DNA from 2 places in the Solibacillus sp. GQ1 genome. Region 1 is predicted to be linked to the other one. Evidence: riboswitches for the same ligand, from Rfam matches in the RefSeq annotation. Region 1 holds a riboswitch; the other holds the start of a gene.
The links. A riboswitch is a leader RNA that binds a small molecule or an ion and turns the genes downstream of it on or off. The one in region 1 is predicted to bind S-adenosylmethionine.

Region 1 (3,830 bases):
AATTTTGTATTCCTCGGCAACTTCTTTTACAACATAACCTGCTGTGGTAAGATCGTGAGCTTGTTCAGAGAAGGCACTGTGTCCAAAAACATGCTGCCACATCGTATTCACATCCGCCAAAATTTGCTGGATAGCGCAAGCGTTCACAAATTCCTTTACGTCATTAAGTTCATAAATAATATAGGCTGCAATGTTTTGTGCACTGTATACTTTCCCCATGTTGAACAACTCCTTTTCTTCCAATGATGCTGCAACATCACTTTAAATTTTTCCGGTTGGTAATATTATTATCCCAATTGTATTACTTGGTATTAAATTTGTCAATAAAACTTATAAAAATAGTAGGGATTAATTTTCTAAAAATTGCTTAGCTTCTCGAATGGGAAAAGCTAAGCCTTTTTTAAAGGTTTATGCGTTTGTTTCTGCGCCTACTTCAGCCGCAACTTTCGCTAATGCCTGTTCTAAATCTGCGATAATATCTTCTGCTGCTTCTAACCCGATTGATAAGCGAATGAGCTCTTCCGATACGCCGGCAGTTTTTAGTTCTTCAGCAGATAACTGTTGGTGCGTTGTGCTCGCAGGGTGGATAATCAATGAACGGGCATCCCCAACGTTTGCTACGTGTGAAAACAATTCTACGTTATCGATTACTTGGCGACCGGCTTCGCGTCCACCTTTAATGCCGAACGTAATGATAGATCCAAAGCCGTTTTTCAAGTACTTTTTCGCCAAATCATGTGTCTCAAAATCTTCAAAGCCGTTGTAATTTACGTATTCCACAAATGGGTGGGCTCTTAAATACTCGGCAACTTTTTGTGTATTTTCATTGTGACGGACAATACGCAAATGAAGCGTTTCAAGTCCTTGCAGGAAGTTAAATGCCGCGTCAGCAGATAATGTTGGACCAAAATCACGCAATAGTTGAACACGAAGCTTTGTCGCAAATGCAGCGCCTGCTGTGTCAATCCCGTAGCGTAGACCATGGTAAGAAGTATCCGGTTCTGTAAATCCTGGATGTCTTCCTTGTGTCCAGTCGAACTTCCCTGCATCAACGACAATCCCGCCGATTGTCGTTCCATGACCACCAATCCATTTTGTTGCAGAATGGATGACAACATCCGCACCGAATTCAATCGGATTACTTCCGTATGGGGAAGCAAATGTGCTGTCGATTAATAAAGGAAGACCATTGTCATGAGCGATGTTTGCTACCGCTTCAATATCCAGTACTTTCAAGCTTGGATTTCCGATAATTTCAGCGAAGATTGCTTTCGTTTTATCCGTGATTGCCGCCTGGAAGTTTGCAGGATCTGATTCATCCACAAATTTTACTGTAATGCCGTAGCGAGGCAATGTAGTGGCGAATAAATTGTAAGTCCCACCGTAAAGTGAACCTGCCGCAACAATTTCATCCCCTGCACCGGCAACGTTTAAAATCGAAAATGCTACTGCTGCTGCGCCAGATGAAAGCCCTACTGCTGCTGTACCCCCTTCTAATAAAGCAACCCGTTCTTCAAATGCCCCGACTGTCGGGTTCATAATACGAGAATAAATATTGCCTGTTTCCTGTAATGCAAATAGACGTTGCGCATGAGCTGTGTCATTAAATGCATAGGCTGTTGTGCGGTAAACGGGAACTGCAATTGCACCTGTTACCGGGTCTGGCTTTTGTCCCCCGTGTAATAATAAAGTTTCTGGTCTTAAATTTGTCATTTTATTACCCCCAAAAATTTAATCGATGGTGAAATCGGTGTTTTTTGAGGAGGATTTTTTAAATGAAAAAAACCCTCTTCAGTTAAGAAGAGGGTTGCGCATGAGCAAGTTTGCCTCCTCTTATCTTTCAAAATGATTGTCCATTTTGTAGGAATTAGCACCTTAGTCAGTTCATCACTTACTGGTTGCCGGGCATCTCAGGGCCTATTCCCTCCGCCGCTCTTGATAAGAGTTATGTGATTTGTGTTCCATCGTTGAGTCTCAGTATAAAACATACTAATCCGATATGTCAACACAAAAAAATTAAAATTTTCAGATTTCTATTCAGATTACTCTTATCTGTATTTAACGATATGCAAAAATTCCTTCTCTATGAATTGAACAGACGTTAATAATCGACTTCAAGTAAAATATTGACTAAAATAAGCTTGAAGGCTATATATTTAAGTTTTTTATTACATATAAGGGAGATGTTCACGTGAATACAAAAGAATTATTACGCAGTCATACATCTGTTCGTAAATATACAGGTGAGGAAATTTCTAAAGAAACTGTCATCGATTTAATCGAAACTGCACAAATGGCGGCAAGTTCGCATTTTGTACAGGCCTACAGTGTCATTTGGGTAACGGATGAGGAAAAGAAAACGAAGCTTGGTGAACTGTCTAAAAATGAATTCCAGTTCAAAACAGCGGGCGCCTCTTTCTTGTTTTGCGTAGATTTCAAACGTTTGCAAGTAGCCGGTCAAAAACATGGGGTTGATATTTCTGCTGACACGGCTGAAAACGTGCTTGTAGGGGTAGCAGATGTTGCATTATTTGCCCAAAACTTTGTTATTGCAGCTGAATCAATGGGTTACGGCATTTGCTATATCGGTGGTGCCCGTACAAATCCTAAGGAAATCAGCGAGCTGTTCAATTTACCGGAATACGTTTTCCCATTATTTGCGATGACGATCGGTACACCGACAAAACGCAATGAAACAAAACCGCGTTTACCGGTAGCTGCGGTATTGCATGAAAATGGTTATGACGTTGATAAGTACGAGACGCTGCTAGATGAGTACGATGGAATTATGGAAGACTATTACAGCAGCCGATCTTCGAATCAGAAGACTGCAACATGGACGAAACAAATGGCTGATTACTTAGTTGAACAAAACCGTCCGCATATTAAAGACTTCCTTGCTTCACAAGGCTTTACTTGGAAGTAAGCTAATAAAAAGGAGTATGCCGCAAAATGGCATACTCCTTTTATTTATTTCAACCCTTCAATTTGCAATGCTTTTACAGGCTGGAAATCTTCTCCTGTTTTCGCGTACGTTATCGTCGCCTGGTCACCTTCTTGCAAGTATATTGCAAACGGTGCAACTTCCGTAGAAACGATGAAGTTTTCACCTGTGTTCGCCAGGAAGGATACAATTGTGAAATCACCTACACGCTCTTTATAAACACGCACGACTTTTACCGTCGCTTTGGCCTCTTCGGCATTCGAAGTACCATCTACCGTACTGCCGCCACGGCTTAACGCTGTTTTATAAAGTCTTAACGCTTCATTTGGTGTTGTACCATATGCCGAAATTTCAGGATTTGCTGCTGACACGATAAAGTAATTTTGCAGGAATCCGTTCGCATCAAGTACAGCTGACAGCCAGCTCGCTTCACCGTAGAAGTTATAAAGGATCGGCATTTCGCCCTCCCATTCTTTTTCGATGAATTTTTTCTCGATAATTTCAAGAGCCCCTTGGGAATCCATATAAGACTCTTCCAGATTTCCAGTATAGTACGTTGCTTCACCAGTACGTGCATGTGTTAATGCATAACCAAGCATCGAGTCAACGCCCTCTTTTGGACTTGTAAAATCAGTGAAATAATACATTTCCCCATCTTCCATAAAGATCGGACTTACATTTGCTTCCGTACCTTCATCACTCGGTAACTTAACATCCTTTTTACCGACAAGACTATTCCAGAAGCCGTGTACATAGTTACCGAAATAACTGTTTTGCAAACTTACTGCTTCCGGTGAGACAGCACCGTCAATAAATGCCGGTACATCTGCAATCGCAATTTTCTCTGTTGCACCCGTCTCCGCATCAACAAGCACAATCCCTTTTA
Region 2 (3,830 bases), on a different contig from region 1:
CACGCACCATTGCGCGTGTATAAGAAAGCTTCATACGGCTGCCTACACCATATTCGCCACCAGTCCAACCAGTGTTTACTAGGAATACTTGTGAACCGTGCTCATCAATTTTCTTACCTAATTGCTCTGCATAAACAGTTGCAGCAAGCGGCAGGAACGGAGAACCGAAGCATGTAGAGAATACTGGTTCTGGCTCTGTTACACCACGTTCTGTACCGGCAAGTTTAGAAGTGAAACCGCTTAGGAAGTGATACATTGCCTGCTCTTTAGTCAATTTAGAGATAGGAGGTAATACACCAAATGCATCGGCTGTTAAGAAGACGATTGTATTTGGATGACCTGCTACTGATGGCAAGACGATATTGTCGATAAAGTCGATAGGGTAAGCGACACGTGTGTTTTCTGTTAAAGAACCGTCTGCATAGTCGCATTCACGTGATTCAGGGTCTACCGCAACGTTTTCCAATACTGAACCAAAGCGGATTGCATTGTAAATTTCCGGCTCATTTTCAGCAGATAGGTTGATTGTTTTTGCATAGCAACCACCTTCAATGTTGAATACGCCATTGTCAGACCAGCCGTGCTCGTCATCACCGATTAATTTACGGTCTTTGTCAGCTGATAAAGTAGTTTTTCCTGTACCAGATAAACCGAAGAATAATGCTACATCGCCTTCTTCTCCAACGTTTGCAGAACAGTGCATTGGGAAGATACCTTGTTCAGGTAACAAGTAGTTCATAATACCGAAGATTGACTTCTTCATTTCACCTGCGTACTCAGTTCCGCCGATTAAGATGATTTTCTTTTCGATAGATGTTATAATAAATGTTTCCGATCCAGTACCGTCTACTTCCGGATCTGCTTTGAAGTTTGGCGCAGATACGATTGTAAACTCGGCAACGTGTTTAGCCAATTCGTCTGCTGTTGGGCGGATGAATAATTGATGACAGAATAGATTATGCCAAGCATATTCGTTAATTACTTTAATAGATAATTGAGACTCTTTGTCTGCACCAGCAAAACCGTTGAATACATATAACTCGTCACGTTCTTTTAAGTAATTTATAACTTTTACATAAAGTTTATCAAATACTTCTGCAGAGATCGGACGGTTTACTTTACCCCAATCGATTTTGTCATTTGAAATTTCTTCTTCTACTATATATTTATCTTTAGGAGAGCGGCCAGTATATTTGCCTGTTTCAGCACGTAATGCGCCTTCAACAGTTAGCGATGCTTCTCCGCGTGATGTAGCTTTTTCAATTAATTGTGGAACAGATAATTGAGTTTTGATGTTTTCCCCGTTTAAAAGTTCTTTCAGCTCGTTAGCAATTTCTACCGAATTCATCTATTAAATACCATCCTTTTTTATAGTATTCCCTTATAGAGGGGAGTTGATTCCTAATTCAAAAATAGTATAACACATTAAGTGAAATAATCTATACTAATTGCAAATTATTTTTTCGTAAATTTTAGCAGATCGAAAAAAGTCAAAATTTGTTGACAGTACTTGAATTTTTGCGTAAGATGTTTAATTGAACGGATACTCTTATCCCGAGCTGGTGGAGGGGCAGGCCCTATGAAACCCGGCAACCTGCGTATATTTTATACGTGTTGGTGCCAACCTGATGCAAGGGCAAAATTTCCCTTGAACGATAAGAGTGAAAGGTAACGAAACGTAATATCCTTTCCTCACGTGTGATGAACACGGCTATGAGAGAAAGGATTTTTTTTATTTTGTTTTACAATTTCGTACTGAACGAAAATTATATAGTTACAGCCTTTCAGACCCTCGTGTTAAAGCAAATATAGCTTGACGTTAAAAAGGCAGCTACGCATCAGCGTAATTCCTGCAATATAACGGACATGGGTAATGAGTACCGTATCAATAAAAAACAATTGCCAAAGTGATTTAGGAGGAAATGACATGACAAATCGTCGACTGTTTACATCAGAAAGTGTAACGGAAGGACATCCGGACAAAATTTGTGATCAAATTTCGGATGCCATTTTAGACGCTATTTTAGCTGCAGATCCAAATGCACGTGTAGCTTGTGAAACTACGGTAACAACAGGCTTAGTATTAGTATCTGGTGAAATTACAACTTCTACTTATGTAGATATGAAAGGAATTATCCGCGATACAGTAGCAGAAATCGGCTATACACGCGGTAAGTACGGCTTTGATGCTGAAAATCTTGCAGTACTAGTAGCAGTAGGAGAGCAATCACCTGACATTGCACAAGGTGTTGACCAGGCATTGGAAGCACGTGAAGGTTCAATGACTGAAGATGAACTTGAAGCAATCGGTGCAGGCGACCAAGGTTTAATGTTTGGTTATGCATGTAACGAAACACCGGAACTTATGCCGATGCCTATTTCTTTAGCTCACAAATTAGCGCGTCGTTTAACAGAAGTGCGTAAATCAGGTGAATTGGAATATTTACGTCCGGATGGTAAAACACAAGTAACAATTGAATATGATGAAAACAATGAACCTGTTCGTGTAGATACAATCGTTATTTCAACACAGCACGATGAAGAAGCAACATTGGAACAAATCCAAACAGACATTAAAGAACACGTTATTAAACCGGTAGTTCCTGCTCATTTATTGGATGAAGCTACAAAGTACTTCATCAACCCAACAGGTCGCTTCGTAATCGGCGGACCTAAAGGAGATGCAGGTCTTACAGGACGTAAAATTATTGTTGATACTTACGGCGGTTATGCACGTCACGGTGGCGGAGCATTCTCTGGTAAGGATGCAACAAAAGTTGACCGCTCTGCAGCATATGCAGCACGCTATGTTGCCAAAAATATTGTAGCAGCTGGCTTAGCCGACCGTGCTGAAGTGCAACTTGCTTATGCAATCGGTGTTGCACAGCCTGTTTCAATCGCTGTTGATACATTTGGTACAGGAAAAGTAGCAGAATCACAAATCGTAAACTGGGTTCGTGAACTCTTTGACCTACGTCCTGCAGGCATTATTAAAATGCTTGATTTACGTCGCCCAATCTATAAACAAACAGCAGCATATGGACATTTCGGTCGCACAGATTTAAATGTGCCATGGGAAAATACGGATAAAGCAGCTGAATTAAAAGCAAAAGCAGGAATTTAATAAAATAAAAAGGAGCATCCGGTTAAATGGATAGCTCCTTTTTTGTAATTTCCAGTAAACTTCCTATATTATAGGTAGAGATTTCGATAAACAGTAAATGAGTGTGAAATTATTTCTGAAGTGATTTATAGTATTGTCCCTTCGCTACATATTCGGAAATAATGCGATCCATATCTGCGCGATCTTCTGCAGTTACTTCACGTACGACTTTTGCTGGGCGTCCCATCGCTAAACAGTTGGGAGGAATCACTTTTCCCGGTGGCACAAGACTACCGGCACCGATAAATGCTCCTTCGCCTATAACGGCTCCGTCCAATATGATGGAACCCATACCAACTAAAGCACGTTTCTTAATTGTACAGCTATGTAATGTAACTTGATGACCTACTGTTACTTCATCTTCAATAATGAGAGGGTAAGCGGGACTTTGGTGAAGGCAGCTCAAATCCTGGATGCTGACACGGTCGCCAATTATTGTCTTGTTTACATCGCCGCGGATTACTGTGTTAAACCAAATTGAAGTTTCGGCTCCTATTGTTACATCGCCGGTAATTGTGGCATAGTCGGCAATAAATGCAGAAGGGTGAATCGTCGGTATTTTATCCTTATAAGGGTATATCATTTTTCATTTCCTCATTTCTTCTATAAAATTGTAGATAAATCTATAGATATCGTAACAAAACGTGAAGATTTTTCAATTAACATT

Region 2: linked by a shared signal. The riboswitch ahead of metK (methionine adenosyltransferase) and the one ahead of AC6CH1_RS14885 (O-acetylhomoserine aminocarboxypropyltransferase/cysteine synthase family protein) in region 1 are both predicted to bind S-adenosylmethionine.

Annotation. Positions count from the first base shown of each region.
Region 1 covers NZ_JCAXEX010000003.1:129,790-133,619, reverse strand. The annotation lists gene AC6CH1_RS14890 (hypothetical protein) at 1-219, opposite strand, end outside; gene AC6CH1_RS14885 (O-acetylhomoserine aminocarboxypropyltransferase/cysteine synthase family protein) at 409-1,713, opposite strand; SAM riboswitch class I at 1,831-1,945, opposite strand; gene nfsA (oxygen-insensitive NADPH nitroreductase) at 2,192-2,926, shown strand; gene AC6CH1_RS14875 (hypothetical protein) at 2,971-3,830, opposite strand, start outside.
Region 2 covers NZ_JCAXEX010000001.1:2,414,501-2,418,330, reverse strand. The annotation lists gene pckA (phosphoenolpyruvate carboxykinase (ATP)) at 1-1,348, opposite strand, end outside; SAM riboswitch class I at 1,547-1,662, shown strand; gene metK (methionine adenosyltransferase) at 1,928-3,124, shown strand; gene AC6CH1_RS12250 (gamma carbonic anhydrase) at 3,234-3,746, opposite strand.